Regions from separate parts of the Romboutsia sp. LXY-2 genome, predicted to be linked through region 1. Evidence: riboswitches for the same ligand, from Rfam matches in the RefSeq annotation. Region 1 holds a riboswitch; the other holds the start of a gene.
The links. Region 1 has a riboswitch for cyclic di-GMP ahead of ACI48P_RS03945 (SulP family inorganic anion transporter). Riboswitches for the same ligand answer to the same signal wherever they lie in the genome.
Positions count from the first base shown of each region.

Region 2: it holds a riboswitch for cyclic di-GMP, as region 1 does, so the genes downstream of both, ACI48P_RS17070 (hypothetical protein) here and ACI48P_RS03945 (SulP family inorganic anion transporter) in region 1, are expected to answer to the same signal.

Region 1 covers NZ_JBKFGI010000001.1:810,389-818,559, reverse strand. Annotated here, with positions in the region: gene feoB (ferrous iron transporter B) at 1-830, shown strand, start outside; gene ACI48P_RS03965 (hypothetical protein) at 851-1,003, shown strand; gene srtB (class B sortase) at 1,115-1,810, opposite strand; gene ACI48P_RS03955 (sensor histidine kinase) at 2,018-3,811, shown strand; gene ACI48P_RS03950 (response regulator) at 3,808-4,617, shown strand; cyclic di-GMP riboswitch class II at 4,835-4,918, shown strand; gene ACI48P_RS03945 (SulP family inorganic anion transporter) at 5,122-6,585, shown strand; gene ACI48P_RS03940 (metal ABC transporter solute-binding protein, Zn/Mn family) at 6,859-7,830, shown strand; gene ACI48P_RS03935 (metal ABC transporter ATP-binding protein) at 7,840-8,171, shown strand, end outside.
Region 2 covers NZ_JBKFGI010000011.1:217,282-225,452, reverse strand. Annotated here, with positions in the region: gene ACI48P_RS17090 (LCP family protein) at 1-688, shown strand, start outside; gene rfbB (dTDP-glucose 4,6-dehydratase) at 812-1,765, shown strand; gene ACI48P_RS17080 (hypothetical protein) at 2,069-2,596, shown strand; gene ACI48P_RS17075 (tyrosine-protein phosphatase) at 2,753-3,541, shown strand; cyclic di-GMP riboswitch class I at 3,650-3,733, shown strand; gene ACI48P_RS17070 (hypothetical protein) at 3,887-4,807, shown strand; gene ACI48P_RS17065 (YHYH domain-containing protein) at 4,995-6,044, shown strand; gene ACI48P_RS17060 (hypothetical protein) at 6,060-6,248, shown strand; gene treR (trehalose operon repressor) at 6,286-7,005, opposite strand; gene treP (PTS system trehalose-specific EIIBC component) at 7,293-8,171, shown strand, end outside.

The sequences.
Region 1 (8,171 bases):
CGGCATTTTTCCCAAATCAAGCATTTATGTTTCCTCTTACTTACCTTATAACATTTGGAGTTATAATAGGTGTAGGCTTACTTTTAAAGAAAGCAACAGGAACAAAAAATATGAAAAATTACTTTATAATAGAATTACCACAATATCGTATACCTAGTTTAAAAAGAGCATTTTTCAAAATGATAGAAACAGGTAAAGACTTTGTAAGTAGAGCTGCTACTATTATAATAGTTTGTAATACAGTAATATTTATAATGTCTTCATTTAACTTTAGATTACAGTTAGTAGGAGATGCAGTAGATGCATCTATATTAGCTACTATAGCAGCACCATTTGCATTATTACTTATACCTATAGGAATAGGGGTATGGCAACTTGCAGCAGCAGCTATAACAGGATTTATAGCTAAGGAAGAAGTTGTTGGTACTTTAGCAGTAGTTTACTCAATGAGTAGTGCTATAAATGGAGACTTTGAATTAGTTAATGGAATGATGGTTCAAGAGGTTATGGGAATAACAGCAGTATCTGCCTTTTCATTTATGTTATTCAACTTACTTACACCTCCTTGCTTTGCAGCTATAGGTGCTATGAGATCAGAAATGAAATCAAAGACTTGGCTAAGAAATACTATATTACTTCAAATAAGTGTAGGATACTTAGTATCAATGGTAGTTTATCAAGTAGGTACAATAGTAGCTTACAAGCAATTAGGAGAAGGATTTGTGCCTGCAGTTATAATATTACTTGGGGCTATACTATTCATAGGATATAAAATAAAAGCTAATAGTAAAGAAGAACAAAAGATAGTATCTAAAGTAGTGGTACAATAATTTATTAAAGGAGATTTTATATGGGAAATTTAATAGTAATAGTGGTGGTAACTTTAGTATTAGTAATGGCTATTAGGCCCATAATTAAATACCACAAGGAAAAAGGCAGTGAAGATTATGGTTGTTACAAATGTTCAAATCACTCTAATTGCAAGGGATGTAGTAAGGAGTAAAGCTAATTATATAGTTAAAAACATAGATTAATAAAAGATAAAAAAATACCTATAAAGTATAGTTTAATTAAGCTTACTTTATAGGTTTTTTTATTTATTTCATAAAAAGTTTTACTTATTATGAGAAGAAATCAACTTACCATGAACCACAGTACGAGTATTTTCCCCTTCGTAGCTACAAGTAGATAAAGTAATTATTTTATCAGAGCTACTAACCTGAGTACTGCTATCACAAATAGAAAGTTTTTTAATTTCCTCTAAGTATTTTTCAAAGTCCATATCACTATCAAATCTAGGAACAAGATAATCATAACTTGCATCAATATAATAAGCAGAAAATACCTCATAAACATATTCTTTATCGCTAGTAATTATCTTAATTTTATTGCCATCATAGAAAAAGCCCTCATCCTTGAATTTATTCAAGTTTTCAAACATAGTATTGTTTTTCATATTATGACCATAAATAATAACATTGGGATCTTTCTCAAAGTCATTTCTATAGTCCATAAAAATACTACCAGAGCTTAAATCATTTTTATAAATATCCCTACTTAAATAAAACTCATTGTTATCAGACTGTAAAACCGGATAATTAATATTTGTATTTTCTACTTCAATCCAAAACTTAAAGTCAGGATTAATATGTACAAGATTGTTATAATTATCTTCCTTTTCTACCAAGATTTCTTCATAAATATCTGATGCTTTCTTGTAATCAGTGGACTTTAAAAAAATTTGATATAAGATAAAACATAGCAAAAGGATTAATACTATATTAATCGTATTTCTAAAAAACCTCTTCATAATATTCCCCCAAATATATGATAAATAATAAATTTAATATTATAATTTAAAAATTTAAGTATATTATAAAGACATAAATACATATTGTCCATAGGTTAGATTTATTGTATTTTATATATCCCTATGATAATATTAACCTAATAATTGGGAAATAACTTACATAAAGAAAAATATAAAAAGAGAAAATATATAAAGGAATTACATAAAATGAAAAAAACATCTTACTATATTACAGTTACCGTAGCAATAGCTCTATTTTTTTATGTTCTTGGCTGTGCTATTACTAGTAATCAATTTTCTTATAGATATAAAGCAACAAAGCATTTGAACATTATTGGAACCTATTCAATAGATAATTCAGATGAAAAGCCCTTAACAGATTATAAGGTACTTGATGATTCAAAGGCTCATAATGTGGTAATCAAAGGGCATTTTTCAAGGAAAATACCACCATATGAGGAAATATTGTTTCACCTATGCAATCTAAAAATAACTTTTAAAATAAATGACGAGACTGTTTTAACTTTTGGTGAAGATAATGATAGTATTTTTGAATCTCCTGGGATAACATGGCGAAATTATATTTCCAAGGGAATAACTACAGAAGATGAAATAGAAATTATTTTAGAAAATGTTTATGAAAACATGGCAACTCCTGTATTTTCAATATTCTTTAATGATTTACAAAGTGGATACTCATACTTCTTATATCAACAGCTTATATCAGAGCATGGCTCAACACTATTATTTGCTTTTGCCTTTTCAATGATAGGAATAGGTCTATTTGTTTATTCCTTTGTATCATTTTTATATAAGCGTAAATATATGGATCGTAGTATGGCAATATCCTTTATGATTTTCGTAGTTGGATCTTATATAATTATGGATGCTTGCTTTGATTTAATGCCATTGATTATAAGAAATCCAGAATATCTTAATCTTTTAGATATTCTTGTGGCATATGTTTTACCAATATCAGTTATTATGGTGTTTAGCTCGTACACTAGAGAATTAGTACAAAAAATTTATAGAATATGCACAATGGTATTTTCGCTATTTTTAATTTTTACTTTTACAATACAAATTACTGGTATGTATGATATGGCAAGTTTTTTACCAATATTTATTTTTATAAATATAATAGTATCTATGATAATTTTTATATGTTCATGTTATGAAGTTGTAGTAGTAAAAAATAGAGAATACACAGAACTTTTTATAGGTCTATATCCACTACTAATTGGTTCTTTTTTAGAAATAACATCTTATTGGCCTTACCTTGGTTTGGTAAGCTATGTTATAAAAGGTAGTATTATTTTAACTTGTGTAGTCTTATTTAGACAGTTTATTAAAAGTGTTCAAAATACAGTAAATGAAGAAAAAAGGCTACAACATATGGAAACTGAACTTGTACAAGCAAAGATTAGTATTATGTTTAGTCAGATTCAGCCTCACTTTTTATATAACACCTTAAACACTATTTGTTATCTTTGTGAAACAAGTCCAAAGGTAGCATCTTCTATTACTGAAAAGTTTGCTAAATATTTAAGAGGAAATCTTGATTCTATAACTAGAAAGAACACCATAACCTTTGTTCAAGAGTTAGAACATTTAAAGTGTTATCTTGCCATAGAAGAAATAAGATTTCCAGATATAAAAGTGGTTTATGATATAAATACAACAGAGTTTTTCTTACCAGCTTTAACAGTACAGCCTTTAGTAGAAAATGCAATAAAGCATGGATTAATGGATTCTGAAGAAGGTGGAGAAGTATTAATTAAAACCTATGAAGATGAATATAATTGGTATGTAAAAATTACTGACAATGGAATTGGATTTGATACTGCAAAAGAAAAAGAAGATGACAGAAGTCATATAGGAATAAAAAACACTAAGGAAAGATTAAAATCTATGTGTAGTGGTGAATTAATAATAGAAAGTAAAATAGGAGAAGGTACAGTTGCTAAAGTAATAATACCAAAAAAGGTGGGAGATATATGAGAATATTATTAGTAGATGATGAACAAATAGCTCTTCAACGTACTGAATTTATGATAAAGGATTTATATGAAAATGTAGAAATAATAAAATTTAGATTTCCAGGTAAAGCTTTAGAATATTTATCTAATGATGAAGGTAAAATTGATATTGCTATTTTAGATATAAATATGAAAAAAATGAGTGGATTAGTTTTGGCAAAAAATATTAAGGAAATAGATAAGGATATACCTATAATATTTTTAACTGGTTATAGTGAATATGCTCTTGATGCTTTTAAGGTACATGCCTCAGGTTATATTATGAAGCCAGCATCCAGGGAAGAATTAAAATTAGAAATAGATCATATTAAAGATATAAAATCTCCAAGCCAAAATAAAAAAAGAGTAAGAGTTCAAACCTTTGGAAACTTTGAAGTATTTGTAGACAATAAGCCTTTAAAGTTTTCAAGAAATAGAACCAAAGAACTTTTTGCTTATTTAGTTAATAAGCGTGGAGCAAATGTAACTCTTAGAGAGATTATGGCAGTATTATGGGAAGACAGTCCAGAGACTACATCTATACAAAGTAATTTAAGAAATCTAGTGTCAGACCTTATAAGTTCATTTAAATCTGCTGGCATAGATGATATTATAATAAAAAGTAGAGGCGAATTAGCTCTAAATATAGAAATTATAGACTGTGATTATTATAAGTTTATAAATGGAGATATTCAAGCGATAAATTCCTACTGTGGAGAGTATATGACACAATATAGCTGGTCAGAATTTACTGTAGAATATTTAAATAAACAAATATATAGATTTTAAATTGGTTTAGATATTACTTATTCCAATGATTTGATATAAAAAGAAGTACATAAATTAATACGAAAATAAAAAAACTTAAATTTTTTATAATTTAAGTTATTTGTTGCACTTCTGTTGCAGTTATATTGCTAAAATCTAAGTATCTTCCATAAACCTAATGTAATACATAAACCTAAATTAACAGATATACCCAATGTAATACATGAACCTAAATGTAATAAGAGTCAGTATCGATGAAGTATGCTTCGTATTTGGGCACTAGAAGCATATGGAGATAGTAGTGCAAGCGACTATATTATATAGAGCAATTTGCTATATATAATATAGTCTTTTTTTCTGTAATCATATAAATTTAAATTTAGACTTTCATATCCAAAAAGATTAATAATATATTAGATAAGTTAAAGTAGAAGCGTTGTAAAAAAGCAAATAAAAGTAAAAGCCTTTATAATAACGGTATTAATAATGGTTAACTAAAAATTTAATAAAGAAAGAAGGAATTTTATGAGGCAAAGGAAAGAAGAATGGTTAGGAAATGCTAAAGGAGATTTATTAGCAGGTATTGTAGTGTGTATGGCGCTTATACCAGAGGCAATAGGATTTTCCATAGTAGCAGGAGTTGACCCTATGGTTGGAGTATATGCATCATTTTGTATATCTTTAATTACATCAATATTTGGTGGTAGACCAGGTCTTATTTCTGCAGCTGCAGGAGCTACAGCATTAGTGCTTGCTAGTTTAGTAAGAGATTATGGAATAGAGTATTTGCTTGCAGCAACAATACTTACGGGAATTATACAAGTAATACTTGGATATTTAAAAATAGGCAACCTAATGAAATTTATACCAAAGCCAGTTATGATCGGTTTCGTAAATGCTCTTGGTATATTAATGTTCCAATCTCAGATTGATCATTTTAAAGGGGCACCGATATTATTATTATTAGGAGCAATAGGAATAGTAATTATTTACTTATTACCTAAGTTAACAAAAGCAATACCATCTCCAATAATAGCAATAATAACTATTACAATAATAGTAAGCATATTTAATATAGATGTTAAGACTTTAGGAGACATGGGCGAAATAACTAGTGAATTACCAAAATTTTTAATACCAAATGTTCCATTTAATATGGAAACATTAATGATAATATTGCCATATGCATTATCAGTTTCATTAGTTGGAATCGTTGAGTCACTACTTACATCTCAATTAGTTGATGACTTAACAAATACTCCAAGTGACAAAAATAAAGAGTGTATAGGTCAAGGTCTTGCAAATGTAGTAGCAGGTTTCTTTGGCGGTATAGCAGGATGTGGAATGATAGGACAAACTATTATAAATAATAGCTATGGTGGTAGAGGTAGATTATCTACTCTTACAGCAGGAACGGCTATGTTATTTTCTATAATATTATTAAATAAGTTTGTAGTTCAAATTCCAGTAGTATCTTTAGCTGCAGTTATGGTAGTTGTATCTATAACTACATTTAACTGGGCTTCAATAAAAAGAATTTCAAAAGTTCCAAAATCAGATACAGTAGTAATGCTAGCTACAGTTTTAGTAGTTATATTAACTCACAACTTAGCTTATGGAGTTATTGTTGGAATAATAACAAGTGCAATAGCTTTTGCATCTAAAATATCTGAGATAAGTGTTGATAGACATGAAGTACATGGATATGTTAAATATGAAGTCCAAGGTCAATTATTTTTCGCTTCAACTACTAAATTTATAAATAGCTTTGATTATAATGAAAAACTATATTCAATAGATATTGATTTTACAAAGGTCAAAGTTTGGGATGAATCTGCTGTTGATTCTATAGATAAAGTAGTTATTAAATACCATCAAAATGGTGTTAGCACCAATTTAATAGGATTAAGTGATTCATGTTTGGCATTAATAGATAATATGGCATATCATAACAAGCCAGGTGGATTAGAAATGGCTTCAGGTCATTAAAATATATAAAACTCTAAAGTATAGATATACTTTAGAGTTTTTTTATAATCCCCACCGCTTTAAACTTGAGCAACGGAATGTGAAGTAGTTCGCAGACGTAGCCGCTCAAGCGAAGCGAATTTTTTTATTTAGCTATTGACTAATATACAGGTACATAATGTATAATATATAATGAGTTTGATAATTAATATCAATTAATAAAGAAATGTTTTAAGAATAACTTAAATGGGAAATATTATAAAAGGCACAAATAAAATGTGAAAGGATAAAATTATGAAAAAACTATGGTTAGCAATGATAAGTCTAGTAATAGGTCTTAATATAGTAGGATGTTCAAAAAAAGTAGAAACAAAAAATTCAGAAGATAAAACAGTAGTATACACAACAGTATTTCCAGTGTATGACTTTGCAAGAAATATAGGAAAAGATAAAGTTGACTTAAATTACATAGTACCACCAGGTACAGAACCACATGATTATGAAATAACACCAAAAACACTAAAAGACATACAAAATGCAGATTTACTAATAAAAAATGGATTAGGTATGGACACTTTTGCTGACAAAATAGAAAGTGAGTCAGATTTATTAATAGTAGAAGCAACTAATGGAATTACTCCTTTAAAATATGAAGAAGAAGATCACGATCATGAAGAAGATCATGACAGTGAAGCTAAATCTCATGACGATGATATTGATGAACATGATGAACATAGTCATGGAGAATATGACCCTCATGTTTGGTTAGACATTGATTTAGCAATGAAGCAATGTGAAAATATAAAAAATGCACTTGTAAAAGTTGATGGAAAAAACAAAGATTACTATGAAAATAACTACAATGAATATATAAAAAAATTAGAAGAATTAAAAGTAAATTATGATGAAGGTCTAAAAGATTTAAAACAAAATCAATTAATAGTAGCACATGATGCTTATGGATACTTATGTGAAAAATACAACCTAAATCAACTATCAATAACAGGGATTAGCCCAAATCAAGAACCCTCTCTAAGTAAGATAACAGAAATCTCAAATTATGCAAAAGAGCATAAAATAGGATTTGTATTATTTGATGGTTTAGTTAATCCAAAGGTAGCCAAAACTATTGCAAGTGAAGCAAAAATAGAGACAGCAGTATTATATTCTATAGATGGAGTAAATAAAACTGATTTTGATAATAATGAAGATTATATATCATTAATGAACAAAAACTTAGAAACATTAAAATTAGTATTAAAGTAGGGGTTAAAGATGAGTGAAGCCATAAAGTTTGAAGATGTAAGTTTTGGATATGAACAAAATACAGTATTTGAAAATATAAACTTAAACATAAAAGATGGAGATTATATAGGCATAATAGGACCAAATGGAGCAGGGAAAAGTACCTTATTAAAGCTAATGATAAATCAGATAAAAGCTATAAAAGGAAGTATATATATAGAAGGAAAAAATATAAATGACTTTAATGATTGGCAACATATAGGATATGTAAATCAAAAGTCTAACTCTTTTTCCTCTTCCTTTCCTGCAACAGTAAAAGAAGTAGTTGCAATGAATTTATGTTCAAGAGTAGGTCTTTTTAA
Region 2 (8,171 bases), on a different contig from region 1:
TATAGCAAGAGATACATATGTAGATATACCTGGATATTCAACTGAGAAACTTACACATGCATATGGATATGAGGGGATAGATTTACTTAAAGAAGTATTTAAAGTAAACTTTGATCTGGATATAGACAAGTATATAGCAGTTAACTTTGTGTCATTTATGGATATAATAGATGAGCTTGGTGGAGTAGAAGTAACTGTTGAAGAAAAAGATATAAATGAAGTAAACAAATATATTGATGGATGTTTTGATTACTACTACAGTAGAAAAGATAAAATGGAAAAAGAATATATAACAGAAGCTGGCACTCAGAGATTAAATGGATATCAAGCTCTTGCTTTTAGTAGAATAAGATACACTGATAGTGCTTATGCAAGAGACAATAGACATAGAGAAGTAGCCGAAAGTGTATATGAAGAATTTTTAACAAAAGGTCCTAATGAATATAAAAGATGTGCTGATATTTTATTAGCTAATACTAAGACTAATATAAGCCCTATGGAAATGATGAACTTAGGATATACTGTATTAAAGATAAATGACAAAGAGATAGAACAGTTCCAATTCCCTATGGAAGAACACAGAAATGGACATATAATAAGCAAGGAAAAAGGCTGGGTACTAGAGTGGGATAAGGAACCTAACTTAGAAGCTTGGCACAAGTTTATATATGGTGAAGATAATAAATAATAATATAATTTTTAAAATAAGTCACTTAACATGTGTTTTGCTAAGTTCGTAGAAAAATATCTACGAACTTTTTTTATCATTTATTAAAGTATCAATATAAATATTAGATGAAGGAGCTAGAATATGAATAAAAAAATATTAATTACAGGAGGAGCTGGCTTTATAGGTTCTAACTTGATTAAGTATATGGTTAATAAATACCCTGAATATAGCATAGTAAATTTAGATTTATTGACTTATGCAGGAAATCTAGATAATTTATTAGATATTGAAGATAAGGTAAATTATAAGTTTATAAAAGGAGATATTTCTGATAAAAGTTTTGTATTTAACTTATTTGAGGAAGAGAGATTTGATATAGTAATAAATTGTGCAGCAGAGTCACATGTTGATAATTCTATAAAAGATCCTGGTATATTTATTATGACAAATGTTATTGGAACACAGGTATTATTAGATGCGAGTAGAGAGTATGGAGTTAAGAGATTTCATCAAATATCAACAGATGAAGTGTATGGAGATTTACCACTAGATAGACCAGATTTATTATTTACAGAGGATAGTATTATTAACCCTAGCTCACCCTATTCAGCATCAAAAGCTAGTGCTGATCTATTGGTTTTATCATATTTTAGAACTTATGGTATGGATGTTACTATATCTAGATGCTCTAATAATTATGGACCTAATCAACATAATGAAAAGTTAATACCTCTTATGATTAAGAAGATTATTAACGATGAAAAGTTACCTATATATGGTGATGGAAGAAATGTTCGAGATTGGTTACATGTTTATGATCATTGTAGCGCTGTTGACTTAATAATTCATAAAGGTAAGGCAGGAGAGGTTTATAATGTTGGTGGAAATAATGAAAAGACTAATTTAGAGATAGTAAAGATCTTGCTAAATGTGCTTGGAAAGTCTGAAGATTTAATTAGTTTTGTCAAAGATAGACCTGGTCATGATATGAGATATGCAATAGATGCTAATAAGATTAAAGAAAAACTTGGATGGAATCAAGTTTATGATTTTGATAAGGGTATACGTGAGACTGTAAAGTACAAATTAATCTAAACTAATTAAAGGACCCCTTATGAGTCGTTTTTTATTTACATCTATAAAGGTAGGCTTGGATTAGATACAGATGCTAAGGTGTTGTATACGTTTATTGATGGGAACTTGGTGTATAAAGCATTGTCAAAATATTAGTTATTAATATATCATTTGTGCCTTATTAAGACATAGGGGATTAATAATAGAAGATAAATAATTTTTTGTAGGAAAATATATACATCTAATAAATGTATATATTTTCATTTTATGATAAAATAATACTAAGGAAATGATTATAAATATATAGTAGTTGAGGGGTAAGATATGAAAAAACAAGAACAAAAGATAATAGTAGGAGGGGTACTAGTAACGGCTTTAGCTACAGCAGGATTTTGTACAAGCCAGGGTAGCTTAGCATCAGCGGATAACTACAAGAGTCCTCCAGCTCATGTATTAGAGGAAGAACCTAAAGTAGAAGAAGAAAAAGAAGAAGTAGAGGTAACTGAGGAAGAAGCGACACCGGAGGAAGAAGTAGAAGTAGATACAGAATCAGTAAATGATGACGATGAGAGCAATGAAGTGGTAAGGCCAGAGCAAAATGAGAGACCGAATCAAAGACCAACGCCAAACCCTACACCGACGCCAAATCCATCACCAAACCCTACACCAAATCCAACTCCGACACCGGATCCAGAGCCGACACCAACACCAACACCGGATCCAACACCAGATCCTACACCAACACCGGATCCAACACCAGATCCTACACCTACTCCGGATCCAACACCAACACCAGACCCTACACCAACGCCGGATCCAGTACCAACACCAGAGCCGACTCCACAACAATAAAGGTAAAAAATATAAATAGGGACTATGTTTTAACAGTTGACTCTTATAGAATAGAGTCGGCTGTTTTATTTTGTCGTATTTTAGGTTTAAAATGTATTATAATATTAAATTTATGCTATAATAAAATCATTATTATTAGACAGGGGGAGTAAAGACATGATAGATATACATTGTCATATAGTGCCAGGTGTAGATGATGGAGCGAAGACTTTAGAGGATGCACTTTCAATGTTAAAAATAGCAGAAAGCGAAGGAATAAAAAAGATAGTAAATACTTCGCATTATCATCCTCAATTTAAATATACTAAAGGGGAGGAGCTATTAGTAGAAGTAGAAAATTTTAATAAAATCATTAAAGAAAATGGAATAGATGTCGAAGTTATAATAGGTAACGAATTATATTTTGATGATAGTTTTTTAGAGTGTATTGAGAAAAAAGAGTTTTATACTTTAAACAACAGTAGATATGTCCTTGTAGAGTTTTCACCTACTAATTTTCCTAAGAAATTAAGCGAAGTGGTCTATGAGTTTAAGATAAGAGGTTATGTGCCTATACTTGCTCATGTAGAAAGATATAATGATATTCAACAAAATCCAAGCTTATTAACTGAGGCAATAAAAGAAGGGGCACTTATACAAATAAATGCTTCTAGTGTGCTAGGTAAAGGTAGTAGTGAAGCTCATAGAATAACTGAGCTTTTATTAAAAAATAGTATAGTACACTTTGTAGGTACAGATGCACATGGGCCTGAAAGAAGAAGACCTATGATAAGAGAGGCATATGATTATGTATGTGAAGAGTATGGAGAGAAAAAAGCACAAAGATTATTTATAGAAAATCCAAGTAGAGTCATAAATAACGAAGAAGTAGAAATAGTGGTAGAAGAAGAAGACATTAAAAAGAAGAAGTCCTTTTTCTCAAAGTTTTTTAAGAAAAGTAGTTAATTATTTTAGTATTTAATATTAAATATAATTTTATTCTACATTTTTCTACAAAAGCTGCAAAAACATATATACTTTTAAACAGTTTTAATATATAATTAATTTGTTATAAAATTAAATAGGCAAACTTAGAGAAATCCAAGGACGCAAAGCTAAAGGGGCTAAGGTAATATACTATGCTAGCCAGCTGCCGATAAGAGATAATCTTATTGAAGTAACACTTATTTGATAAGTGTTTGTTTTGATGGCAGCTACCTTTATATAAGGTAGTTTTTTTACGCTTAAAAACATGTTATAGGATTATAGACTTCTAAAGGGAGAGCCTATAAAAATATTAAGGAGAATAGTGTGAAAGATAATATTAAAAACATTAAAGCAATTATAATTAGTATAACTTTAACAATAGTACTAGTGCTGACTTTTGCTGCTATATTATTCAAATTGGAAGTGTTAAATCCAACAACATATACAAAAGCATTTGAAGAGAATAAGATATACAGTGAAATCTATGAGGATATAGAAATAGAAATTAATAAGTACGTAGCTGACAATAACTTACCTAAGGGTATTTTTGATGATGTTATTAGTAAAAGTGATGTAGAAGAGGTAGTAAATAATGATATATTCTCTGCTGTGGGATACATAAAAAACGAAATGAAAAAAGTGCCTCCAATAAATATGTCAGTTTATGAATCTAGAGTAGAAGAAAGTTTAAATGAGTATGTAGAATCTGATGAATATAAAGATATTGTAAGAGCAAATTATTATAACAATGATTTTGAAAAATTAGATGTAACTGTGGTAAAACAAGAGATATTAAATGATATTGAAGATAAATTAGCAATTATAGATAACAAAACTTTAGCTGATTCACTAGGAATAATAAAGATGTCTAAGTATGCAAATATATTGGATAGTGGATTAGTGATAATAGCATTAATAGTGGCTGTATTTGTTCTTTGTGGATTATACTTCCCTATTTGGAAGAGAAGAAAGAAAAGAAAGTTTGCATGGATGGGAGCAGCTATGATAGCTTCAGGACTTCTTATGATTATAATAGGTACTGTGGGCTCTATAACTGGAGTGTATGAAAATGTAGCTGTAAATGTGCCTTACTTAGGTACGGTTATAGGAGTTGTAATAAAGGGATTAATAGGTAAGTTTAGATTAACTGGAGCAGTGTTATTAGTAGTTGGGTTATTAACAGCTAGTGTTTATGTAAAGTCTAAGCTTAAGAGAAAAGAAGATCTTTCATTAAAATTTGGATAATATATAAATAAACTCTAGAAATAGAGTTTATTTTTTTTACTTATTAATGGTTAGAAAATTAACATTCAAAAAAATACAATTCAAACATAATATTACAAATATCGACAAATAAAAGTGGTAGAATAGACAAAGAAAATTACTTTTACATTATCAACAATTAGAATTATCAGCAAAAAGGGAGAAAGAAATGATTATAAAAAGAAACAAATTTGCAAAAGTAATCGGTGCAATTTCATTATGTTTAATAATGAACATCTCAGTAGTAGATGCACACTCAGGGAGAACCGATTCTAATGGAGGCCACAGAGATAATAAAAATGTATCCGGTCTTGGAAGTTACCATTATCACCATGGCTATGGTCCACATTTACACACAAATGGTTGCCCATATGGAGGTGGTACAACTAATGGTAGTGGAGGAGTAAGCGGCTTATCAACAGTAAATACAGAAGAAAAAGAAAAAGAATCAGCTAGAACAAAGGGATATAATGATGGTTATAACGCAGGTTATGCAGGGCAGTTAAGCAACAACTCTTACTCAGGGAATTATAGTGATTTATATTCATCAAAATACAGTGAAGGTTATACAGAAGGAACAAAAAAGCTAGAATCAGAAAAAGATGAAGCAAATTCGAAAGGCTTTGAAATAGGGGTTACAGGAGCAACTATAGATACTAGTATATATAGTAATGAGGAATTAAAAAAAGCATATCATGAAGGGTATAATAAGGGAATCAAAGAGTACAAAGATAATAAAATAAAAGAATATAGCGCTATTGGTCTAAAGGATGGTAAAGAGGATAAGCCAAGTATAAATTTAGAAAATATAGATGTAGCGTTTAAAAGAGCATATCAAGAAGCTTATGATAAGGGACAAGTCATATTATCAGAAACTTACATGGAACAAGGATATAAGGATGCATTTAAAAGTACCGAGTACAAATCTCCAGCTTATGAAAATAATAAATATAATAATTGGTACAAAGAAGGTTTTGATAAAGGGATTAAGGATATAGAGCATTTAAAAGAGGTTGGATATAGTGATGGTTATAATAGAAATGAACAGAGAGTACCTGAAGGATTAGGTTATGGAAAAGGCTTATATAATCATTATTATGCTAAAGGAGAAGAAGTAGCAGATAAAGAAGCTAAAGAGGCAACAATGACTTTTAGTGGTGTTGCAGTAGCTGGTTGGTTATTAAGAAGATTTTTAGTAGCTAAGAAAAGTATTATGTAAGTAGAGGTGAATAGTATGTCAATATATAGAAATGTATGTTATAAGGTTGAAAATTTCTTTATAAAGAGAATGAGTAAGAGTGAAAGTGATTTGAAGGAGAATATGAAAAAAGCTCAGCTTTTTAGAGAAAATAAAGAGCGGGATAAGATAGAGAAGAAAAATAGTAAGAGAAAAAATAAGAGATTAGCAGAAGAAGCTATTTAAATAGTAGGCATATTTGCCTACTATTTTTTTACAATCCTTACTCATACACCCTTCTTGCGAAAGTAGTAAACTTAAATCGATCAGGTCTATGCCTAGACTCAGTATACTCAAACAAACTCCCATTATCCAAATACACAAAATTACTAATCACAGCAACCAAATTATTATTCTTCAAATCCAGATATTTCTTATCCAAAACACTACAAGGAACCACAGACACTATCTTCTGAGCACCGCTTATTTTAAGCCCTAACTTGTTTTCTACATACTCATAAATAGAGTTCATAGCATCAGCCTTAGTAATATCTTTTACAATATTAGAATTTAAATAATTAATATCGAGTATAACGTTCTCTGTATCAATATTTCTCACCCTTACCATATATATCACTTTAGTACCAACAGTAAACCCCGATTTATTGCTAAAAGACTCATCTACAATCATCTCTTCAAATATAGGAATATCAGTACTATAATTCAAAGAATTATTAGATGAAACCTCTTTGAAACTTTGTAATCCACCTACTAAAAACTTAAGAGGTTGTTTTTCCATTACAAACACCCCTTTGCCATGTACACTAGTCACATATCCATCTAGTGATAGCATTCCAATAGCTCTCCTAATAGTATTTCTACTTACTGAAAACATATCTTTTAAGTCATTTTCAGAAGGGAGCTTTTGACCGGGCTCATATTCATTAGAGATTATTTTATATTTTAAATCATTATATATATCTATGTATTTACCTACAGCCATTAAACTTTTATTCCTTTCTATATATTTATAAAAGTAATTAATCTATTTTTTATAAAACTAATTAATCTATTATTTATAAACTAACTATTGAGCATTATAGACTTATTATAACAATTTTATGTAAAATAGTCATCAAAGGATGTAAAAAGGCTAAATATATAAACACAAAGCATTAGATAATAGAAAAAGTAGAAAAAAATAAAACTTGTTTAAACAAGTTGTTGACATACTTGTTTAAACAAGTTAATATAATAGTACAAAGAAAACGTTAACAAGGAGGTTTTGAGATGGGAAAATACAAAAATGATGCAATAGAAATCGTAAAACTAATTGGGGGCAAGGAAAACATAGTTAGTGGCTCCCATTGTGTAACAAGATTAAGACTAGTACTAAAAGATGAATCAAAAGCAGACACCAAAGAATTAGAAAAATTACCTATAGTAAAAGGAACATTTACAAATGCAGGTCAGTTCCAGATAGTAATAGGTACAGAGGTAAGTGATTTATATAAAGACTTCGTAGAAGTAGCAGGCATAGAAATAGTAAGTAAAGAAGAAGTAAAAAAAGCAGCGCAAGAAAATATGAACATAGTGCAAAGAGTTATCAGTGGACTAGCTGAAATATTTATACCAATATTACCAGCTATCATCACAGGAGGTCTAATATTAGGATTTAGAAATGTTATAGGTGACTTAGCGGTATTTGGAGATGGAACACAAACACTTACAGCACTGTACCCAACATTAGCAGAAATACACAGTTTCCTATGGATACTAGGAGAAGCGATATTCCACTTCCTGCCAGTAGCAGTAACGTGGTCAACAGTTAAAAAGTTTGGTGGTTCAGAAATATTAGGTATTATATTAGGTATTACATTAGTATCACCACAATTATTAAATGCTTATGGATATGCATCAGCTGCAGCAGAAGGTACTATACCATTTTGGGATTTTGGATTATTCACTATACAAAAAGTAGGATACCAAGCACAAGTTATACCAGCAATAGTATCAGGAATACTATTATCTAAAATAGAAACAAACATGCGTAAAGTAGTACCAGATGTACTAAAAATGATAATAATACCATTCGTAGCGCTATTAGTAACAGTATTACTTTCATACATTATAATAGGACCTATATCTCGTACAATAGGTGATGGAATA